Regions from separate parts of the Priestia sp. FSL P4-0332 genome, predicted to be linked through region 2. Evidence: riboswitches for the same ligand, from Rfam matches in the RefSeq annotation. Region 2 holds a riboswitch; the other holds the start of a gene.
What was found. Region 2 has a riboswitch for preQ1 ahead of MKY06_RS02560 (QueT transporter family protein). Riboswitches for the same ligand answer to the same signal wherever they lie in the genome.

Region 1: linked by a shared signal. The riboswitch ahead of queC (7-cyano-7-deazaguanine synthase QueC) and the one ahead of MKY06_RS02560 (QueT transporter family protein) in region 2 are both predicted to bind preQ1.

Annotation. Positions count from the first base shown of each region.
Region 1 covers NZ_JBBOUA010000001.1:1,259,084-1,271,115, reverse strand. Annotated here, with positions in the region: gene MKY06_RS06455 (hypothetical protein) at 289-516, shown strand; gene MKY06_RS06450 (NAD(P)H-binding protein) at 550-1,251, opposite strand; gene queF (preQ(1) synthase) at 1,320-1,817, opposite strand; gene queE (7-carboxy-7-deazaguanine synthase QueE) at 1,916-2,647, opposite strand; gene queD (6-carboxytetrahydropterin synthase QueD) at 2,640-3,080, opposite strand; gene queC (7-cyano-7-deazaguanine synthase QueC) at 3,080-3,745, opposite strand; PreQ1 riboswitch class I at 3,976-4,019, opposite strand; gene MKY06_RS06425 (GerAB/ArcD/ProY family transporter) at 4,090-5,211, opposite strand; gene MKY06_RS06420 (hypothetical protein) at 5,238-5,474, opposite strand; gene MKY06_RS06415 (Ger(x)C family spore germination protein) at 5,486-6,685, opposite strand; gene MKY06_RS06410 (spore germination protein) at 6,710-8,308, opposite strand; gene MKY06_RS06405 (3-ketoacyl-ACP reductase) at 8,516-9,235, shown strand; gene MKY06_RS06400 (DUF6254 family protein) at 9,301-9,426, opposite strand; gene MKY06_RS06395 (alpha/beta hydrolase family protein) at 9,514-10,395, opposite strand; gene nhaC (Na+/H+ antiporter NhaC) at 10,689-12,032, opposite strand, start outside.
Region 2 covers NZ_JBBOUA010000001.1:473,423-485,454, forward strand. Annotated here, with positions in the region: gene iolD (3D-(3,5/4)-trihydroxycyclohexane-1,2-dione acylhydrolase (decyclizing)) at 1-873, shown strand, start outside; gene iolE (myo-inosose-2 dehydratase) at 958-1,854, shown strand; gene MKY06_RS02535 (LacI family DNA-binding transcriptional regulator) at 1,915-2,940, shown strand; gene MKY06_RS02540 (5-deoxy-glucuronate isomerase) at 3,075-3,863, shown strand; gene MKY06_RS02545 (hypothetical protein) at 4,119-4,337, opposite strand; gene MKY06_RS02550 (YitT family protein) at 4,687-5,553, opposite strand; gene MKY06_RS02555 (Lrp/AsnC family transcriptional regulator) at 5,936-6,346, opposite strand; PreQ1 riboswitch class I at 6,543-6,587, shown strand; gene MKY06_RS02560 (QueT transporter family protein) at 6,597-7,085, shown strand; gene MKY06_RS02565 (hypothetical protein) at 7,522-7,971, shown strand; gene MKY06_RS02570 (DHA2 family efflux MFS transporter permease subunit) at 8,442-9,878, opposite strand; gene MKY06_RS02575 (TetR/AcrR family transcriptional regulator) at 9,900-10,475, opposite strand; gene rluF (23S rRNA pseudouridine(2604) synthase RluF) at 10,815-11,522, shown strand; gene MKY06_RS02585 (TRM11 family SAM-dependent methyltransferase) at 11,559-12,032, opposite strand, start outside.

The sequences.
Region 1 (12,032 bases), 790 kb from region 2:
GGTTGCTTTTTTATTGATTTTGAAAGAATTGATTCTTTTGTTCTTCTGTAATAATCCCCAGCTTATACATGAGGTAAATATACTGTTGCACCTTAACATCCTTCGAACTTTTTTTCACTGTACTCCCTCTTTTCTAAAATGTTTCTTTATACAATAATATATGGCTGAGATAAAAAAAGTTTCCTTAAAGAAACAAAAACAGGCCCCATTTTTTCTTGAAAGGGGCTTATTTTCGTGTGACAATAAGAACAAGCTACTACTATCTTCTTACCGAAAGGAATTACTAGCATGTTTGATACTGTATTGTTTATCGTTGCTCTTATTGTCATTCTTTTTTTCATCGTGCAGTTCGTTTTTAAACGCAAACAAACTTCAAATAAAAAAACATCCGTTGAACCCATGAATTATGCCGAAGAAGATTCTAACTCCTACACAAGCTGGAGTGAATCTGCTTCTAACCACGATCACGATGGCGATGGAGATGGCGGTGGAGATGCGGATGGTGACGGAAGATAGAAAAAAAGCCCCTTCTTATGAAGAGGCTTTTCTTTATTTTGATAATACTCGCTTACCGTTGGTAAACGAATAATAGCATTCACCTGTATAAATGTCTTGGCTTTCATGTACATGAACGCCACATTTATCTTCAAGGGCAGCTTTCATCATCGATTTGGCTACGTTATACGCTTTAATTGGACGATACTTTCTCCACTTTCCTACAAGGCAAAATGAACACGACTTTAACGTGTATCCCCCAATCTTTTCAAATAGGCGAAACTCTTGGCGCTTTCCTAATAATAACGATGGGCGGAAAAAGTGAGTAGAACGGATATACAAGCTTGCGATATCTTCTTCTACTTGCCCCTTTACTTTACTGTAAAAGAATGGCGAACGAAGATCAGCACCAATTGCTGTAATCGTTAAAAAGTTTTTGCAGCGATATTTTTCTGCACATTTAGCCGCTTTTAAAGGAAATTCGTAGTCCACTTTAATGAATTTCGCTTTTGTTTTTGCTTTTTTCATTGTCGTGCCTAAACAGCAATATACATCATCAACTGCAAAGCATTCTTCGTGCTTATCAAGCTCTGAAAAATCAATTTCAAGCTGACGTAGCTTTGTGTGTTCGATTGGTAGCTTTTTTCGAACAAACACTGTCACATGGTTATATAAGCTGTTGCTTAATAACATTTTTAAAAGTTCTTGACCAACAAGTCCGCTTGCACCTAATACTAATGCTGATCTCTGTGACATTCTTTCACCTTCTCACCTGTTGTTTTTGCAATGGAAAACAGGTTGCATACACAACCTGTTTGTTCGAATTAACGATTATCAATTGTTTCTGGGTATAAATCATGATTCATCAGGCGATAATTAGCCATTTCTTCATACTTCGTACCGGGACGCCCATAGTTTGTATATGGATCAATTGAAATCCCGCCGCGTGGTGTGAATTTTCCCCATACTTCAATATATCTTGGATTCATCAGTTTAATTAAGTCATTCATAATAATGTTCATACAGTCTTCATGGAAATCTCCATGGTTACGGAAGCTGAACAAATAAAGCTTTAACGACTTGCTTTCAACCATTTTTTCATCTGGAATGTAACTAATATAAATGGTTGCGAAATCCGGCTGACCTGTTTTTGGACATAAGCTCGTAAATTCTGGACAGTTGAATTTCACAAAATAATCACGATTTGGATGTTTGTTATCAAATGCTTCTAGAATCTCTGGTGAATATTCAAACAAATAGTTTGTTCCTTGATTTCCAAGGAGTGATACACCTTCTAATTCTTCATCTTTTCGACCGCTCATTTGCATTTCCTCTCTTTCTACGATTGTCATTCTAACAGCGTTTTTTTATTTTGTATATATCTGTTTTTATTTTTCTTTGTAAATTTTTTGCTATGCGCTTACACGCCTCGTTTATTTCCCCAAACAAGGGCGTGAACCTGCGGCAGAACTCTTACATCGTTCATGTTTTTAGCTGCCACTGCCTTATCGATTAACCACTCATACTTTTTAAGCAATTCTTGTGTTAACGACGCATTATCGATCGTCGTTAAGTCCTCGTTGCCTACCTGAACAAAAAATGGAACCTCAGGATAACGTTCATGAACAGAGGCTGCATACTCAAAGTCATCATCATTAAATACAACGACTTTTATGCTTATATGCGCCATGCGTTTTTCCTTTATTAATGTCTCTATAATATCGTCTAATACGGAGAAATTTGTTTTCATTAATGAACTTGGAGGCTTAGGAGAAATCGTTAAATCATCGATTTTTAGGAACCAATCCTGATAACGGCTTCCCTGTGTTTCAAGAGCTGCTTTTACCCCATGACTGTGCAAAAGCTCTACAAGTGAACCAATCGCCTTGATAAGCGCAGGGTTTCCTCCAGAAATGGTGACGTGATCAAAGCACTCTCCTCCAATTTCTTTTAGCTCCGTCCAAATTTGTTCTGCTGTTAGCTGACGAATATCGTTTTTAGCAGATCCATCCCATGTAAAAGCTGAATCACACCAGCTGCAGGAATAATCACAGCCCGCGGTACGAACAAACATCGTCTTACGTCCTACAACCATTCCTTCCCCTTGAATCGTTGGTCCGAATATTTCAAGTACTGGAATTGTATTAGCCACGTTTTTTCACCTTCTTTGGGCGGTAAACTACGTAACTTGTCGGCGTTTCCCGCACGAATACTTGTACGCAAGAAGGCTTATTTGGTAGTGTGTCTAGATATTCTTGAACCAACTCATAAATTTTACGAGCAACAACTTCAGTTGTAGGAAAATCATTTGGATTTTCTTCATTAAAGATAGAATGATCGTTCAATAATGTATGATCAAATTGACCAGAAACAATTTTTTTCAATAGCGCAAAGTTTACTAAAAAGCCCGCTTCGTCTAATGTATCTCCGGCAACAGTTAGGTTTACAAAATACGTATGTCCATGGACTTGACGGCATTTTCCTGCTTCTGTGTGAGGAACAAAGTGTGCCGCAGCAAACTGCATATCTTTGTTCAGTTCATATTCATAGTCATGAAATACTTGAGGATACATTTGTTGCAGCATTATTCCTCTCCTCCTTCTTTTGTTTGCATGTATTGATCTAACCCGCGTTTTCGCAATTGACATGCGGGACATTCGCCGCATCCATCAGCAACAATACCGTTGTAGCATGTTAATGTTTTTTCACGCACATACTCAAGCGCCCCTAGCTCATCCGCTAACGCCCACGTTTCTGCTTTATCAATCCACATAAGCGGCGTATGAATCACAAATTCAAAGTCCATTGATAAATTAAGCGTGACGTTTAACGATTTTACAAATACATCTCGACAGTCTGGATATCCCGAAAAATCAGTTTCACACACGCCTGTTACGATATGACGGCCTCCGCTGTTTTTAGCCAGTACGGCTGCAAATGATAAAAATAACAGATTGCGGCCGTCCACAAACGTTGTAGGCAACTCTCCTTCTTTTTGCTCGATCTCAATATCATCTCGCGTTAAGGCATTTGGTGCTAATTGATTTAAAAGTGACATATCTAGTACGGTATGCTTCACACCTAAATCAGCTGCGATAGCTTTTGCTACCTCTATCTCTTGACTATGACGCTGACCGTATTGAAAAGTAACCGTTTCTACTTCTTTAAAGTTTTTCAAAGCCCAAAATAGACATGTTGTACTATCTTGACCTCCGCTAAATACAACAATAGCTTTTTCATTTTTCATCATTATTGTTCGTCTCCTTTTTGATTGAAATCAAAAGAAGAAGAAACTTTATTGAACCGTTCGTTCCCTTTGTGACTAATTTTATAACACAAAAAAGAGACTGCTCTTTTCCAGCAATCTCCCTAAAAAGCAACTAAGATACACGTCCTCGCCAGCATACACGTCAAAAAGACGCGTTGATAGAAAAGCACGTGAAAGAAGACACGCTAAAACCGTGTCTTTTGTCATCAACGATGATCTTAGTTTTTTATAGAGGGAGTTTTCGAACCTCTCCCGTACATATACAAACGTGCACGGAGTTTCTTCTTGAATTGTCCTCGTATTATACCACATGCGTATAAATAATGCTATGTTTGTTGGCTTCTATCGCCTTTAGCTGCCTTATTTTTCTTTATATAAGAAAGCGCAATAAATAACAACGGAAAACAGACGCTTAGTACAAATAAATAAAACGGCCAGTAATATTTTTCAAAATAATTGAAGTACGCTGTATTGGGAATAATGTAATACGCCACGCCTGTAATAATTAGACCTAAAGGAAAGCTTAAAAAATTGCGCACCCGTAAATTACACAGTTGGACGATACTTAACTGAATAGCATAGAACACAATGACAACTTTAAAAAAGATAGATAACATCCAAATAATAGCTACTAATACTTCGACATGCTGAATCGTTGCACCTAACGAAATCATTTTTCCTAATAAATAAACTGGGTAGCTGTGCATCGATGCAATATTCGCGCCAAGAGCTAATATACAAGCCGCAACTGCAATCGTAATCGTCAAGCCCGATGCGACAGTGCCGATAACAAACATTCTTTTTACCTTTTTTCCACCTTTTACATGAGGCGTAATCATTAGAATAAAAACCAATTCCATAAACGGGTTTCCTAAAAAATAAGTGGTCCCTAATACTAAATCACCCATGCTGAATTCAAAAAAAGGATAAAGACGATCAATTTTCATTTGAGGAATATTTAAAACAATTAACAATAAAAAGGGGACCACAATCCACGGCAAAAAGATTTCCGCGGTTCTCCCTACCACTTCAATACCTAGATACCCTCCGTATATAACAGCTAAAAGAACAAGCGCATGAATCCACGTAGGCAGCGTTTCAGGGACAATTTGAGTCGTCATAAATGTACTGATGTCTCGAAGCGAAAACGTAGATTGAATGAACATAAAGAAAATGTAAATAAGAGAAATACACGTTCCGGCATAACGACCTAGCGCCTTTTTAGCTATTTGAATGAATGTTTGCTGAGGGTAACGCTGAATCAGCCATAAAAGCACCGCAACGATTAAAAGTGCAAAGCCAATAGCAAGCACACCGCAAAACCACGCATTTTGTCTATTCGTCTCTAATAATGTAGCCGGAACTGCCAAGATGGCGCTTCCGATACAAAAAACATAAATTAGAAAAAGAAATTGTTTTGGACTAATAAATTCTTTTATTTGCATCATACACACCTTCTCTCCTACATGCTTGCTCACGTGAATAACAGATGATGAACGGTTCTAGTAAGAGGCTTAATTAGTGCCTCTAAAAAGTACAGAGGCGTAGGAACTTCTTTACGGAGTGTAATCGCTCCCCAAAAGAATAGACCCAAACCTATGAGACAAAGGTAGACGACTATTTCACGATAATACTTTTCCTTTCGGAAGTTGATCATTATTTTTTTAGTCAAATAAGCAAGCAGTACAAGTAAGGCGATAAATCCCTCCATTTTCTTTCTCCTTAATGCTTCATTTGCTTCATATATGAGTTATTTAACGTGCCTAAGCGACGGATTTGAACTTTTGCATCTAAATCGACGGTTAAATCCTCTGCGTAAATTCTGTTCCAGTCTCTTTTCATTTTGTACCATCTCTTTACATCTTGTCTGTAAAACGCTTCGCCAAAACCAAAGATATCGCTTTTATAGGTTTTTTGAGCTTTTTCTACTGCATCATTCATTTTTTCTTTTACGTCGGCTGCTGTTTTTCGTTCGAGCATATTGATTACAGCTGGGTCCTGTAAATTTACTTGACACTCTACATCAGCTACGTTAGCTTCTCCTTTTAAATCAACGTGAATATGAGGTTTATGATTTTTCATAGTAGCTGTCACCTTGACATTCGTTCGAAGCATTTCTACTCCGATAATATCATGCTTTTTTTCTTTTTTTTTGCATGGAATAACAATCAACGTACTTTTTACATTTCCTGTAATATAGTTATATCCTTTACTTTCGTCTTCATTGAACCAGCCGATAAGCTTATCATTTTGAAAGACACCTAATCCTTTGAAATTGAGCAGTGTGGAAAGATTGGTGCGAGAAATGCTCGACATATCTCCTGCATTTTTTACATTGCCTTTCACCAATACCCCTGATAATACCGCCTGCTTTCCCTCGCTGGTTAAGTTGCTGATCAGTTCATTTAACTTTACTCCTCTAGTAGGTGCCCAAATACGCTGTGACACGTCTAATGAAGCAAACATATGGTTAGCTGGTATTTTTTCGATTGTTGTTAATACGTTCAGAACGCTCGATGCTTTCGTATTTTTAGCAACAACAACAAAATAATCGGTACGCACTTCATGATCCCGAGCAAAGAAATCAAGCACTTCAGCAATACCCTCTTCCGCCATGCTTTCGCTAATGACTAGCATTCGTAAATGAGAAAGATAAATTTTCCGCGGGGATTTCGTCGTTATTTTTCTTAGCCCTTCCATTACAGACGAAGCCTTAATAGAAAATGTGGTAACAGAAGGCCCGTTTGTAGGGGTTTTGGCCTGAATATCACCAGGGTTAATCAGCTGAACTGTAACAATGATGCCATCTTCTGCTTTATCAATTCCGACAGCAACCGTAATGGCTAGCTCATTCAACTCTCGACTGCTCCAGCAGCCGCTTAATAGCAATGAACAGATACATAACATTAGAAATGCTTTCATAGTAAACGGCCACCTTTACACAGTTTAGTTTTTTTGCGTCTTTTGACGTGAAATATTCTTCTCGTTAATCAGCTTTGGCCTTGTTTTCATTTTTTTGATCGAACGTCTAATCAGAACATCCTTTTGATCACGCTTCACAAATGGAGCCATAGGTGTCATATAAGGGACTCCAAATGACCTTAAACTGCATAAATGTAAAATCATTAAAATTAACCCCAGGATAATACCGAACAAGCCAAAAGTAGCTGCTAAAACCATTAAAATAAAGCGCAGCATCCTTACTGCAATAGCCATATCATACACAGGTGACACAAAGTTACTAATAGCGGTGATGGATACAACGATAACCATTGCAGGTGAAACTAATCCCGCTTGTACGGCGGCTTCTCCTAAAACGAGTGCTCCCACAATCGAAATAGCTGAACCTACTGCTCGAGGCAATCGTACTCCCGCTTCTCGCAAAATTTCAAACGTGATTTCCATAATAAACGCTTCAATAATAGCAGGAAAAGGAACACCTTCCCTTTGAGCTGCAATACTAATTAACAAAGCAAAAGGAAGCATCTCTTGATGAAAAGTAGTTAAAGCAATATAAGCAGAAGGTGTTAAAAGGGCTAAGAAAAATGCCATGTAGCGCATTAAGCGAATCAATGTACTAATATCTGCGCGCTGGTAATAATCTTCGGCCGCTTGAAAAAATTGAATAAATAGGGCAGGAACCATTAATACAAAAGGTGTACCGTCTACTAAAATGGCTATTCGTCCCTCTAAAAGACCTGCTGCCACAGAGTCTGGACGCTCCGTGTTATGCATAGTAGGAAAAGGTGTATAATCTTCATCTTGAATCAACTCTTCGATATATCCGCTCTCCAAAATACCGTCTATATCAATTTTAGAAAGACGCTCCTTTACCTCTTGAATGACCTGTTCATCCGCAATGCCGTCTATATAAACGAGCGCAATATCCGTTTTTGTAAACTCTCCTATTTGCTGAGATTCAATCCAAAGTTTTGGAGATTTTATTCGGCGCCGAATCAATGCGGTATTCGTTCGCAGTGTTTCTGTAAAACTGTCTCGAGGCCCTCTTACAACGGTCTGAGATTGTGGTTCAGAAACAGCCCTGTCTCTCCACCCTCTTGTACTTGCCACAATACACGTTTGATACCCTTCTAAAAACAGTACGGTATCTCCTGATAAAACATGAAGAAGAGCATCATCCAATGTCTTTGCTTCCATGATTTCACCCGCTGCCAAACTATAGCTTTTAATCAATTCGTACATATTAACGATGCCATCATCATGTGTTAAATGTTCATCGTGATAGTGCATAATGGAGTCCAGCGCATAGTGTTCAACTTCGTCTTTATTTACTAATCCGTCGATGTAAGCAACACCTAAAGTGAATTTTTCTTCAATCGAAATTCGAAACTCTCGCACAACTAAATCCGTGCTCTGTCCCAGTGCTTTTTTCATGCGGGATAAATTATCTCCCACCCTCTCCGATAATTTCTGCTCTTCCTGTGTAGAAGAAGCACTAGTTTCCTTAGAGTCCTTCGATTCATCAGCTTTTTCTTTCCGCTGCTTGGATTTATTCGTTAACTCAGATAGTTTTTTTATACGCATTGTTCATCCTCCACTACATTGAACGAAAAGAAACCGAATTTCTTCTTTTTAGTCTCTATAGTTTTTGTATGAAAAGGAAATTTATACTTGAAGCCATTTTAATAATCTTTATTTTTGACATCATTTGTGCATTTCTATAGGATAGTAATGGATAATTCTTTGTTATTATGAAGAATGTTTATGCGGAACATTGAAAGGAGTCTATACATGGCACAATCACTTAAAGGCAAAGTAGCTCTTATTACAGGAGCAGGAAAAGGTATCGGTCGTTCAACTGCGATTGAATTAGCAAAAGAAGGCGTAAATATCGGTTTAATTGCTCGTACAGAGTCAGATTTAAAGGCTGTTGCTTCTGAACTAGAAGCATTTGATGTACAGGTTGCTTATGCAACAGCAGATGTTTCTTCTATGGAAGAAGTAAACGCAGCAGTTGAGCATCTACATACAAAATTAGGGGCAACGGATATCTTAATCAACAATGCAGGAATCGGTAAATTCGGAAGCTTTTTAGAGCTAGACCCAGATGAGTGGAAACAAATCATTGATGTGAATTTAATGGGCGTTTACTACGTAACGCGCGCCGTTCTACCTCAATTAATCGAAAAAAATGGTGGAGACATCATCAATATTTCTTCCACTGCTGGTCAAAAAGGCGCTCCCGTTACAAGTGCTTACAGCGCTTCAAAATTTGGCGTGCTCGGCTTAACTGAATCTCTAGCGCTAGAAGTGCGCAAACACAATATTCGTGTAACAGCGCTAACACCTAGTACAGTAGCAACGGAATTAGCATATAAAGAAAACTTAACGGATGGCAATCCTGATAAAGTGATGCAGCCTGAAGACCTAGCAGAAATTATGGTAGCACAATTAAAACTGCATCCGCGTATTTTTATCAAATCTGCGGGCATGTGGTCCACAAATCCATAAACAAACATAGAAAAAGGAGAGCTTCAGCTCTCCTTTTTTGTGTCTTCCTTTATATGATGGTTACCTTATTTACGTTTAGGCGTGATTTCTTGTGATAGTTCTTCAAAAGATTTTACTTTTCCATGCGATGGGTTTTGTGATTGTTTTCGTACATTCCACTGACGCTCTTTTTGACTTTTAGACTGAGTCATTTTGCTTCATCCCCTTTTTATATGCTTACATGTAGTAGGATAAAACAAGGTGCTCTTTTCCATTCATCAAAACTGCTTCCAATTTCTTTACTGCTTAGCTAAATGTACTTTAAACCATTTATCAATTTCCGCGTTATATTGATCATAATAAGCAGTTAGCGGATGGTCTCCGTTTTTGTACAGTACGTATTTGTATTCTTTTCCCTGCTCATCTAGTTGTTTCACAAGCTTTTCAGCCTGAGTGTGGTGAACTTTACGATCATGATCACCCTGTAAAATTAAAAGAGGTGAATTTACTTTATCGCTCCAATAGACAACAGAACGACTTTTATACCTCTCTGGATACTGCGCCGGATCTCCTACAATTGTCCGCAGCACTTGTTTCATTTCAGGCCCTCTTTGATCATAGAATTGAAACATGTCGGTAATACCTGATTGTACGACAACTGCATCAAATTTAACGCCGTTTTTCATCGTTAAATACGTCATCATGCCGCCGCGTGAATATCCTAGCGCTACCTTTTGCTGGTGATTTACATAAGGAAGCTGTTCTCCCCATTTAATAAGATTTAATACGTCGTCAATATCTTTACCGCCGTACGTCTCTGTTCCTTCACTTCCGCCATTTCCCCTGTATTGAGTCGCAACAACGACGTAGCCTTTACTTGCCCAGTATGACAAATACTGAAGTGTTTTTGCGCGAATCATGCCATGTTCGCGATTTCCTCCGCGATTATATACTAAAAGCGGATAATGTTTGTCTGCAATGTCTTTAGGCTGTACTAAAAACCCTTTTATCTTTAAATTATCACTAGGATACGTAATGCTATATACATCTACTTTATTTGAATAAGGCGATAATAAATTCAATTTTTCTTTATTTACATCATCACTTTCAGCTCGGTTGAAAACCGCTGTCACACCGAGCACAGCTACAGTGATTAATGCAATGATGCCCCATTTTTTCAACAGAAACCCTCTCCTCAATAAATATCTTTTCTCTTTTATAATGAGTGTTTTCATTTGGCTTTACCCTTCTTAAATGTTTGCTAAAAAGGGCATTCATCCCATCGCCAATACAGCTTATTTATCATACCGCAAAACCCAAATTTCTTCATCTGTAAAGAAATAAGAATTCATACAAATACATTAACAAGAAAGACGTATAGTAAATTGTATTATTAAATTATAGATTTGAAAAGTGGAATGATACTTTTTTTGTCGTTTTTTACCTGTCCTTTTTCAAAAAGAAAAAAGCCCAGTTAAGACTGAGCTTTTTTCTTGGCAATACCAATGCCTGTATATGCTAAAATAACTGAAAAGATCGGACAGAGAATGCTAAAGAATGTAAATGGAATATAGTCAGCCGCGGGAATATTTAATGCAGTTGAAATAAAAGCGCCGCTGACACCCCACGGAATAATAGCATTAATAACCGTTCCACCGTCTTCAAGCGTTCGTGATAAGTTTTTCGGGTCTAAGTTCCACTTTTCATACAGTGGCTTAAACGTCTGCCCAGGCAGAAGAATCGATAAATACTGTTCGCCTGTAATAACGTTCACTCCAATTGAAGATAGAAGCGTAGCAAAAATAACGTCTCCGCTGCGGCGGATTTGTTTTGCTAATCCTTCTAATAAAGCATCAATAATTCCAACCGCTCTCATCAAGCCACCTAGCGACAAGGCAATCATGATAAGAGAAATAGAAAACATCATGGACTGTAATCCGCCTTTGTTTACAATCGCATCGACTACTTTATTTCCTGACTCTACTGCCGGCCCGCTTTGAAGAACGCCTAGCAATTGACTCAGCGTAAATTCATGCTGTGTAATCATTCCTGTAATAATGGCCGTGACAATCCCTAAAACTAACGTTGGCAATACATCGACTCTTCTCATGGAAAAAATAAGAACTAAAAGTGGAGAAAGCAACGTTAACACGTGTAAATTAAACGTATGCTTTAATGCGTCTTGAATTCCTTGGATTTCCCCGTAATTGACGCTTTCATGATTTCCGTTCATCCCAATGACCAATGCAATAATTGCGGTAATAACAATACTTGGAACCGTCGTCCACGTAATGTGCTGAATATGTTTAGGAAGCGGCACTTCAACGATACCAGAAGCAAAATTTGTTGTATCAGACAAGGGAGACATCTTATCTCCAAACACAGCTCCTGAAACAATCATCCCCGCTGCTAGCCCTGGGTGTACACCAATAGCAGTTCCTACCCCAAATAAAGCGACCCCTACCGTACTGACGGTTGTTAATGAACTTCCCGTGAATGTTGAAACTAATACGGTAATAACCAAAGCACTAATTAAAAAGTACTGCGGTGAAATCCAGTGGAAGCCGTAGGATAAAATCGTCGGTATCGTTCCTCCTACCATCCAAATCGCAATAAGCATCCCGATCAGCATTAAAATAAGGATAGGCTTAATGCCCAGTCTAACACCGTCTAAAATCCCTTTCTCCATTTCTGTCCACTTATATTTCAACAAAAAGCCAATCACACTAATAAATGCTACACCAAATATCAGCGGAATATGAGGCGGCAGCTTTAACGTAAATAATGAAACAAAAATAATAGCTAATAGCACCAAAAC
Region 2 (12,032 bases):
GAAGAGCTAAAATCAATTGGCTATCAGTCTGTTTATACAACAGAAATTACAAGTGCTAAAGACGCATGGGATACAGAATTAGAGCGTCTACATAGCATACGTTTTACTGGTGCAGATTTTGTTCCGGAAATACAAGGTCATTTAGATGAAAGCTTAGCTGAATATGTAGAATCACTTGGTACCCAATTAACGCAAACAGAAGTAATTGGAGCGGTGAATAAGCTCCTTGATGACAACTCCGTCATTGTTGGTGCAGCAGGAAGTCTTCCAGGCGACTTACAGAGAATGTGGAAGTCTACTAAACCTAATACCTATCATATGGAATATGGATATTCATGTATGGGATATGAAGTATCAGGCGCACTTGGAGTTAAGCTGGCAGAACCAGCTAAAGAAGTGTATGCGATGGTTGGAGATGGAAGCTATCAAATGCTTCATTCAGAGCTTATTACAAGCCTTCAAGAAAGAAAGAAGATAAACATTTTACTGTTTGATAACTCAGGCTTCGGGTGCATTAATAACCTTCAAATGTCAAACGGTATGGGTAGCTTTGGCACAGAGTTTCGTTATCGAAACGATGAAACAGGAAAACTAAACGGAAACGTGATGAAAATTGATTTTGCAGCCAGCGCCGCAGGCTACGGTGTAAAAACGTATCGCGTAAGTTCTCTTGAAGAATTAAAAACGGCGATAGAAGATGCACAAAAACAAGAGGTTTCTACGCTAATTGATATTAAAGTGCTGCCAAAAACTATGACGAACGGTTATGAATCATGGTGGCATGTAGGAGTAGCAGAGGTATCTAAAAATCAGCATGTACAGGAAGCTTATGAAGATAAGGTGAAAAACCTTGAAATGGCAAGAGTTTATTAAGGAGTAGGAGAAAATGAGGTTGTTGAAGAGAAACATTCGATAAATATAAAAGAGGTTTTAATTTTATATAAGGGAGAGGAAGAGATGTTCAAGGAAAATACGGTCAAACTGGGGATTGCTCCAATTGGTTGGACAAACGATGATATGCCTGAGCTAGGAGCTGAAAATACATTTGAACAGTGTATCAGTGAGATGGCCTTAACTGGTTTTAAAGGAAGTGAGGTAGGAAATAAATATCCGCGAAATGTTTCAATCTTAAAAAAGGCATTATCGCTTCGAAATTTGGAAATTGCAAGTGCCTGGTTTAGTACATTTTTAACAACAAAGCCGCTGGAAGAAACGGTGACGCCATTTATTGAACATCGCGATTTTTTATACGAAATGGGAGCAAAAGTAATTGTTGTGTCTGAACAAGGGCACAGCATTCAAGGGCTGCTGGATGTTCCTTTATTTAAAGAAAAGCCTGTGTTCACATCGCAAGAGTGGAACAGACTTGCAGAAGGCCTGCACCATCTTGGGAAACTAGCACGAGAGAAAGATATGCATATTGTCTATCATCACCATATGGGCACAGGTGTACAAACAACAGAAGAAATTGAGCAGCTAATGGAGCTTACCAATCCGGAGCTTGTTTCGCTGCTATTTGATACTGGTCATCTTGTCTTTTCAGGAGAAGAACCTCTTTATATCTTAAAAAAATATCTGCACCGTATTAAGCATGTTCATTTAAAGGATATTCGTCAAGAAGTAGTTGATCGAGTCAAAGAACAAGACTTGAGCTTCTTGCAAGCGGTAAAAGAAGGAGCCTTTACTGTTCCAGGTGACGGAGCTATTGAATTTGATGAGGTATTTACTACGCTTGCCACTTCGGATTATAGCGGATGGTTTGTCGTAGAAGCAGAACAGGATCCAGCCCTTGCTAATCCTTTTGAATATGCTTTAAAAGCAAGAAACTTTATTAAAGAAAAAAGCGGTCTTTAATTTCCATTGTAAAAGATTTTACGCCTTTTATGTGTTTATGAAAGGAAAGGAGGAGAGGAAATGAAGCCAACCATTTATAGTGTGGCTGAAGAAGCAGGTGTATCAATTTCTACCGTATCAAAAGTCATCAATCAAACCGGTCATATTAGCGAAAGAACAAGACAAAAAGTAATTGAGGTTATGGCGCAGTTGAATTACCATCCAAGCGTCGTAGCATCTGCTTTAACAGGAAAACCCACTAAAACGATTGGGCTTCTCGTACCTGACATCTCCAACCCTTTTTTTGCCGATTTGGCAAGAAGCATAGAAGACCGAAGTCATGAGCGAGGTTTCCATGTTGTAATGTGCAATACCGATAACGATGCGGAAAAAGAGAAAAAATATCTATCGCTGTTAATACGTCAGAGAATCGACGGTTTAATTGTAGCTTCTGCTTTTCGCAATGCTAATCTTTTAAAAAATATGCTTAAGCAAGATATACCGATTAGCGTTATTGCTTCAGAAATTCCTCACATATCCGTTAATACAGTGACAGTGGATGACTACAAAGGGAGCTATTTAGCGACTGATTATTTGCTGTCTTTGCATCATAAAAAAATTGCGATTATTACAGAAAATGCAAAAAGTAATCACGCCCGTTTAGATGCTTTTCGAGAAGTTATGCAAGAAAATGGAATCATCGTGCCGCCTCAGCACGTTATTACGACCGAAGCAAGTATTCAAAAAGGATATGAAAGTGCTAAGCAAATTTTTTCAATGAAGGAGAAAGTGACGGCTATTTTTGCTTGTAACGATTTACTGGCTATCGGCGTTATGCAAGCCGCAAAGGAACTCAAAATTGATGTGCCGCAAGACTTATCAGTGATTGGCTTTGATAATACGGTTCTTTCTACTACCATCACGCCCATGTTGACAACGGTAGCACAGCCGACAAAAGAAATGGCTGTAAACGTAGTGGATTTGCTGGTTAGAGAAATGAAATATCCAGCGATGCATAAAGAACATTTGCTTCTTGAGCCAAAATTGATTGTTCGGAAATCAACGGCTCCGTTACGAAGGGAAGCCACAGCATCTACAAATAATTGAACACAATCAAGAATATTGCCGTTAATAAAAAATCCTCATAGTCACATATTCAAAAGAATTTAGAGAGTCTATGAAGAAAAAATGAGTAATTAGTAAATTCTTATTGCGCTACTACATAAAGGAGGAATTTAAGCATGTTAGGTAAATTAGGTGAATTAAATAAAGGATACAACGTACTTACAGAAATGACCGGTCAGCACAAAGATATGCTGATGGATATTGGGATTTATAAAATGGCCCAAGGAAAAGAGGAAACTTTACTAGACAGTAGCAGTGAAACGGCTATTCTTTTACTAGAAGGAAAGGTAAAGCTAGAGTGGGAAGGCCATTCGAAAGAAATTCAGCGCCAGTCCCTATTTGAAGAAGAGCCTTGGTGTTTGCACGTTTCAAAAAATGTGGAGGTTAAAATTACCGGGCTTGCCGATAGTGAAGTGCTAATTCAAAAAACGGATAATGAAAAAGAGTTTTCATCAAAATTATATACGCCTGAAGATTGTCAAAACACAGTGGCTGGTGAAGGAGTATGGGAAGGTACTGCTCAGCGTGTAATTCGAACAATTTTTGACTACAATAACGCTCCTTACTCTAACCTTGTTATTGGAGAAGTTATTTCTTATCCAGGAAGATGGTCGAGTTATCCGCCTCATCATCATGACCAGCCCGAAGTGTATTACTATCGTTTTGACAAGCCCCAAGGATTTGGCTGCGCAATGGTTGGAGAAGATGCGTACCGTGTAGTTGATAATAGTTTTATTACAATTCCTGGTGAATTGGATCATCCTCAAGCAACGGCTCCTGGCTATGCGATGTACTTCTGCTGGATGATTCGCCATCTCGACAATAATCCGTGGACAGACCGTATTATGGAAGAAGAGCATAAGTGGTTATTAGAGCCGGATGCAAAAATTTGGCCTGAAAAATAAATAAAGATCTTTATACGAAATGGGTTTCAAATGTTGAAAAACCTCGAATGAAAAATAATTATGCGTAAAATAATAGTTTATTTTTGTAAAATATGTTTTTATATGTTAAAATGTAGCTTGTATTAATATTCAGGCGATGATATCGCTCTTTGCTGCAGATTCCTTTTTAGGAGTCTCTTTTTTTTGGAAACTGAAGCAAAAGATACAGACGATTCGTATATAAATTAAAAGGAAAAGGAGATAAGCGTAAGCCGCTTATCTCCTTTTCTTTTTAGCGTTATCTAACGCTAAGTTCTTTTTCACTACTTTTTCTAAAGCAACTTCCACGTGAACATTTTTTTCATCGATGTCATTCACAAGCACGACGGTTCCTTTTCGTCCTTTAATCTTTAAATCATCACCCGTAGAAGGAATGTTTTCCCTCAGCTGGCTTAATAGAAGCTTTCTGTTTTCAAAAAAGTGGACAGCCACCATTTTATCTCACCTAATTTCATATGATATGTGTGATACAAAGATGTGTATATGAAATCCTTCCTATACATTATGTCGTCAGGGGTGGTTTTAGAACACATTGAATAGACAATTGTTGCATCGATATATGAAATAAATAGGATGGCATAGTTATAAATCTCCTATCCTTGGACATACTTATACTACTAATCTAAAAAGGGATGTGGATGAAAATGAAGGTGGCTATAGGATTAAGTGTATTTACGGTCGTTACAGGAGCAATTGCGTTAGGGTCTGTTTACTTTTTAGCAGGTATCTTTTCGTTTTTCTTAACGGTTTTTTCATAAAAAAATCCACCAAGAGGTGGATTTTTTTATTTAGCAGCGGCTTTTGTTTCATGAGGCGAATTGCCGATAAATCCAAATTTTCCGCCGACAACTTCTTTTACTTCGTGGATGACAATAAAAGAATTCGGGTCAATTTGCTGGATTTTCTTTTTAATTTTTAATAACTCGTTCTTTTTAATAACAACGTAAATAATACGTTTATCTTTGTTGGCGTAGTAGCCATATCCGTAAAAGATGGTAGCTGCATTTCCAAATTCACTGGTGATGACTTGTGCTATGTCTTTGTATTGATCAGACATAATCGTCATTGCTTTTTTGTTGTGGAAACCTTCAATAACGACATCTACGATTTTGGCACAAAGATAGACGAATATAAAAGTATAGAGTGTGTTGTTGACGCCAATAGCAAAAACCGATGCTAAAATAATGACGCTGTCCATATAGAACATGCTTTTAGAAATATTATAGCCTTTTGTATAGTTTAATAAATAAGCTAAAAGAGTTGTTCCACCGGTAGATCCATCTGCGATAAAAATGAGAGCAAGTCCTGTTCCCATTAGTAAAGCCCCGAATACAATTCCTAAAATCATGTCGTGAACGTGAAAAGGAATATAGCTGACTAGACCGAGGAAAACGGACGTCATGACGGCTCCTAGAATCGTATAAAGAATCGTTTTTTTGGTTAGAAATTTATAGGCTAAGGCAATAAATATAAGGTTTACAAGAAATGTGCTGATACTTGTAGGGATATGAAATAAATAATATAAAACAAGAGCAATACCAACTGTACTGCCGTCACCTAATTTATTTGGAATGACGAAAAAATCAATGGATGCAGCAACTAAAAGTGCTCCAACAATAATTAAGATGATGTCTTTATAGATTGTTTTCAATATACAAACCTCCTTGATTATTAGGATATTTTCACGTGGAATCTTGTTTTTACTAGTGTTTCACAAATAATGAAATAAAAAACGTCTTAGAAATTGTCTAGTTATAAAACTGATCAACTTCTAAGACGAAGAATTACGATACGTGTATAGGTCTTGATCCTGCTTTTCTATGCTTCGATGTCACCGATTATATAAACCTCTGACCGCTATGTCAACGCTGTGAGAGATGTTCAACTTTTCAAAAAATAGAAGGCGGTTTCCTACATAAAAAAAGAATCCTTTGCAATGGCGCAAAGGATTTTCAAATTTATTGGAATAGGGGGAATACGTTATTAGGATTACCATTTTCATAAATTAATATACCTTTATTTTTTAAAAAAATTTATTTGTTAATGACGATTGAAAGTTTGTAATTCACATGCTGATTTAGCTCTGTCAAAAAATCATTTAGTTCTTCATTTGAATGAAATTTGCATTCTAATAAGTAGCAGCCATCGCCGCTGATTTTAAAGTTGTTGATAACGTACTCCTGCTGACTTTCTAAAAATGTAAGGTAGGGGTGATGATGAATGCTCTGCGTATAGATATTTAAAAATGCATGGATGATGTAGCCGAGTTTTCGTTCATCAATGTTAATTGTATAGTCTTTGATAATGCCTTCATCTTCTAACTTTAATACTCTAGCAGAAGCGGCTTGTCCGGTTAAATGCACTTTTTCTCCTAATTCTTTCATCTTTATACGTCCATTTTTTGATAGCTCTTCTAGTATGCGCTTATCTGTATTGTCTAACATCGCTACAAATCCTTTCGTATTTCAAATCAAAAGGGTTAACTACTTGATGTCACCTATGTATACTGATACGTCTTTTATTTTATACTAAAGAAAAGTAAGAAAAAAGAGCAGTCAATATGCAAGATATAGAAACCGGCAGTAGTTTGTAAACAGCTAGATTGACGAAAGCTTAAGCTTGCTGTATGATTCTTTGAGTGTTTACGTGGTTCGTAACCATCCCACGTTAAAAAACTAAGGAGAGAATAGTAAGATGAATATAAGAACACTTTGCGTCAACGGTCTTTTAGCTGCTATGTATATTGCTGTCAGCATGTTAATTCAGCCGTTTGGCTTCACCAATATCCAATTTCGTATATCGGAAATGTTCAATCACTTAATTGTGTTTAATAAAAAGTACGTGTACGGCATTGTGCTAGGAGTATTTCTGACGAATTTGTTTTTTTCACCAATGGTCGCTTATGATCTGGTGTTTGGGGTAGGACAATCCGTGCTATCATTACTCATTACCATTTTTTCTATGCGCTACATTAAAAATATGTGGGCTCGTATGCTTGTTAATACACTTGTATTTACGTTCACGATGTTTATTATTGCGTTTGAACTGCACTTAGCATTTGATTTACCATTTTTCTTTACATGGTTAACAACGGCTGTTGGTGAGTTCATTGTTATGCTTGTAGGAGCACCAATTATGGCGGCAATTAATAAACGTGTACAATTTAACAAGCTAGTTGAATAAAAAAGATGCGGCTGTGATAAATCTCACAGCCACATCTTTTTTTCTTTGTTATTCTATAGGTGTAGTGATAAACCCCTTATTTATTGAAGAGCTTTTCACGCATGGACAAATTACCCATATCTAGCATGTAAAAAGAGCAGATCGCGTTTGCGTTCTGCTCTTTTTGCTTAAGACAATAGGAAGTATCCGGTTAGATTATTTTGAAACAAGGAGTGACAAATCTCACAGCGCATTCTTTTTTCTTTTGTTACGATATACATATAGTTGGCAAACTCCTTATCGAAAAGTTTTTCGCACAACAACACATTACCTATGCGTAGCAATTAAAAAAGCAGACCGATGACGGTTTGCTTTTTTAATTGTATTTTTACCATTAAATAACTTTTTTGAGTTATGATTGTAAAATAACCTTTGTTACTAGAGAGGGGATTATTTTTTGAATAGAAAGTTAGGAATTCTTGTTTTATTAGCGTTAGTCATCTTATTTGCCGGGTGTTCAAAAGAAGAAGACAACGTTCCTTTAAGAGAACTAGAAAAGATAAGTATTAACGTAATCAAAGAACAAAAAATGAAGCAAGGGATTTCATATGAAATGGAATTAGTAAACAAGAGCGATTTGACCATCAAACAAAATAATGTATTTTTATCGTATCCTTTAAAAATGAAAAACGGTTATTCTGATAATAAATTTAAGGTGTTAGCAGAAGGAAATAAATTAAATATCAAGCCAAAACAAAAGGTTAAGTTAACGGCATTTCTTCCTTATAAAGGAACTAATAAAGCAGCGTTAGCTATTGATGAGCCTGACGTAAAGTGCATAGGGTATTGGAATAAGCTTGATGACTACCATCAATTTTCTTTTGGAGGATCCTTGAAGCAAGAATAATATATAACTATTTGTTAAATGGTGGAACTGAGCGTAAGGGATTGATAAAGATGGTGAATGAACAGTGAGTGTAGACACCGATAGATTGATTAGCTTCTTTATTTTATAGGGAACACCCGCTGTTTTTAGTATAGTAGATTACTTTAAACTGAGTAAAACTGAAAAAAAGAAGCTATAAGAGACTTAACATCTGTAAAATCTATTGTAACAACAGGATTTATATTGACCGGAGGAGTTATAGCGAGTTTAGGCAAGCTGCAAGCTGTTATCTCTGCTGCCTCTGCACGTTATAGGTACTTTTATTTTAGTCATTGGTGGTGTCGTGGGCGCTATTGAAGCATGGAAGATAGAAAGAAAAGTATTGTTATCCTTGTTTTAATAGTATCTATGATTGCTCTTACATTTATAATATAAATTCTGCATGTAACAAAAGCTGCTCAAATTGTGAGCAGCTCTTATCAGTTTCTTACTTATTGTGTTTCAAGCTGCTGGTCTTTTTTCTTTAACGTAAGAGCGAGCAGGAACGAAACGACGGCGAAAGCGATGGCTACATAATAGACGGTATGAACCCCGCTTGTCATACTTTTTATTTGTAACAGCGTTTTATTCGTTTCATTTGATTGTTGAATAAAGTGCTGAGAAGCCATGGTCATAATACTTGTATACAAAGCGGGTCCAATCGCGCCTGAAACTTGGTTAATCGTATTTGAAATAGCTGAACCGTGAGCATGAAGCGGTTTTGGTACTTGATTTAAAGCAAGCGTCATCACGGGCCCGATGCTTAAACCTACGCCAATTGTAAAGGCTGCGTATAAGATGGCTGCAGTCTTCGTGTTTGTTCCGCTTGAAATAGTAGTGAACAAACTTAAGATAATTGTTAAAAGGACTAAGCCCGTTAAAAGCAGCGGTTTAAATCCAATTTTGTCAAACAAACGTCCTCCCACCATAGCTGTTAGAGCCAGCGTTACGCCGCCTGGAAGCATAAGAAACCCTGTTTGCAAAGGAGACAGTCCCGCAGCCGTTTGGAAATATAGCGGCAAAATTAACATCATTGAAAACTGAATCATCATAATAAGAAACATTAAGAAAATCGATCTTGAAAACACAGACGATCTAAAAGGCTTCATATTAATCATAGGAGAATTCAGCTTGCTTTGCTGTCTGACAAATAAAGCAAGAGCTATGACGCCAATTATGAGCGTAAGCCATACGATAGGATTACTCCATCCCGTCTCTTCACCAGCTGCGCTAAATCCATAAACAACTCCTCCAAACCCAATTGTAGAAAGAATCACAGATGGGATATGAATTGTTGGTTTAGATGTTTCAGAAACGTTACTGAGCTTGAAAAGAGCAAATAGGAAAATAAGCGCCGCTGCAATTAAAAGACCTAGAAATATAATTCGCCACGAATAATATTGAATAATTAATCCTGAAAGAACCGGTCCTATTGCCGGTGCAAATAAAATAGCTACGCTAAAAATCCCCATTACGGTGCCGCGTTTGCTAACAGGCACGAGTGTTAACATTGTGCTCATCACAAGAGGTAAAATAATGCCTGTCCCTAATGCTTGAATCATACGGCCCACAAAAAGCAGAGAAAACCATGGAGTGATAAATCCAATGAAGGACCCAATTAAGTAAAAGCTCATAGCCGTCACAAACAGCTGTCTTAATGTGAATCGTTGAGTTAAGAAAGCAGACACCGGAACAGAGATGCCGATTACAAGCATATATCCGGTAGTTAACCACTGAGCTGAGCTCGTTCTAATGTGAAAATCTGAAATGATACTTGGCAAGGCCACGTTCATTACCGTTTCACTAATTAAGCATAAAAAATTTCCTAGAATCAAAATGAAAAGGATAAGCTTACTTTGTGTACTCATTTTTTCTTCTGTTTGTGTCATAAGTGACCTCCTTTTACTAAATTAATTTTTGTTTGCAAACAGCTTACCAATTTGGTCAGCTGCAATTTGCATAGGGACTGTACTATTTTTAGTTAATGAAAGAGTATAAGCACCTTCAATCCAAGACTGTATAGCTGAACCTAGCTGTCTTGCTTCCTCTTGTTCATAACCTGAACAAACTAACTTATCTGCATAAACTTGCTCCCACTCGTTATACACGTCTTCACAGGCCATACGAAGCGTTTCGTTTGATGACCATACTTCACTCGACATAGCAGCGAGAGAGATATCCGCTTCATTTTCCACTTGTTCAAACATTCGATCAGCCATCATTTTTATATGATATTGAATAGCTGCCGCGGCATCTTCATGAGAAGCGAGGGATTTTTCGATATAAGCTTTGACTCTTTCTCCCGTTTTTTGAATAGCTTCTTTTGCTAACTGTTGTTTTCCATCCGGAAAATAATAATAAATAGATCCTCTCGGAGCGCTGCTTTCTTTTGTAATTTGACTTAGACTGGTGGCGTGATAGCCTTTTTTGCGAAAAAGTTTAGCAGCTGCGCTTAAAATTTTTTCTTTTGAATTGGTTGGTTCCATGAAAACAGCTCCCTGATATAATTACTAGTTGATCGGTCAGTATAATAGTAGCAACTCTATACTGATCAGTCAATCCAGACGTCTAGGTCTTGTATATAAGTGAAGATTGATGCAAGCTTCACAGGTGTAAGCATTGATTGAAATGTTAAGAATAAGGTTACAAAGTATTTTGGAGCTATACTTCTATTACTGTTAAAAAAATATGATTAAGTAATGAAATTAAAAGCAGACGAGAAGCGTATAGCATGTTACGATAGGGACGGTATAGAAATTGGCATATGTCTGTTTCTAATAGAAGAGACAAATTTTAAAATTTTTAAATGTAAGGTTGTGATTCACCTGAGACTGAATAAATTTATTAGCGAATCTGGAAAGGCGTCAAGACGCGGGGCAGATAAGTTAATTAGTGAAGGAAGAGTAACCGTTAATGGAAAGGTTGCAAAAGTCGGAGATCAAGTTAAGCCTGGCGATGATATTCGAGTAAGCGGCCAACAGCTTCGGATTGCTCGAAATAATGTATATATTGCGCTTAATAAACCAGTCGGCATTACAAGTACGAGTGAAAAAAAAGTAAAGGGAAACATCATTGATTTAGTCAATCACCCTTTGCGTATTCACCACGTTGGACGACTTGATAAGGATTCAGACGGCTTAATTTTACTTACAAATGACGGCGATATTATTAATGAAATTTTACGTGCAGAAAACAAGCATGAAAAAGAATATATTGTTGCAGTAGATAAGCCAATTACACCAGAGTTTATCAAAAACATGTCTGAGGGAGTAAAAATTTTAGGCACAAAAACGCTTCCTTGTGAAGTGACACAGCTGTCTAAGTATGAGTTTCAAATTATTTTAACACAGGGTTTAAATCGTCAAATTCGCCGTATGTGTGAAGTGCTCGGATATGAAGTATACCGCCTTCAGCGCACGCGTATTATGAATATCCATTTAAACAACTTACCTGTTGGGCAATGGAGAGATTTAACGAAAAAAGAGCGTACGCAGCTATTCAAAGAATTAGACTATGAACCTAAAGAGTGGTAAATAAAAAGACACCAGCCTGTTAGACTGGTGTCTTTTTTATTCGCATACAACTACTTGTCTAGAAAATACGCTTTTGCGCGCTACGCAGCGATCTGAAATAGAAAAGCCAGCTTCATGAATCATATGGTCGATCGTATCTACTGTAATCACGACTACTTTATCCGCAAAGCGGCGAGCGTGTTTTAAAATAGAAAGCTGATCTTCAGGCGTCGCGTGGGTGTAGAGATTGTAAGGCATGTCGATGATAGCTACATCATAGTGAGTTGTAACATCTGAAATCGGTCCAGTTTTGACATCACCGCTTAAGCCGAAATGTGCAATATTTTCACGAGATCCGTCGGTCACAAGTGGATTGATATCGCGTCCTACAATATCAATGCCCATTGAAAGGGCTTCTACAAGGACTGTACCGATACCGCAGCATGGATCAATCGCTTTGATTCCTTCAGGGTTTGGAACGGCAATGTTAGCTACAGCTCTTGCAAGGCGGGTACTGAGTGCTGTAGAGTA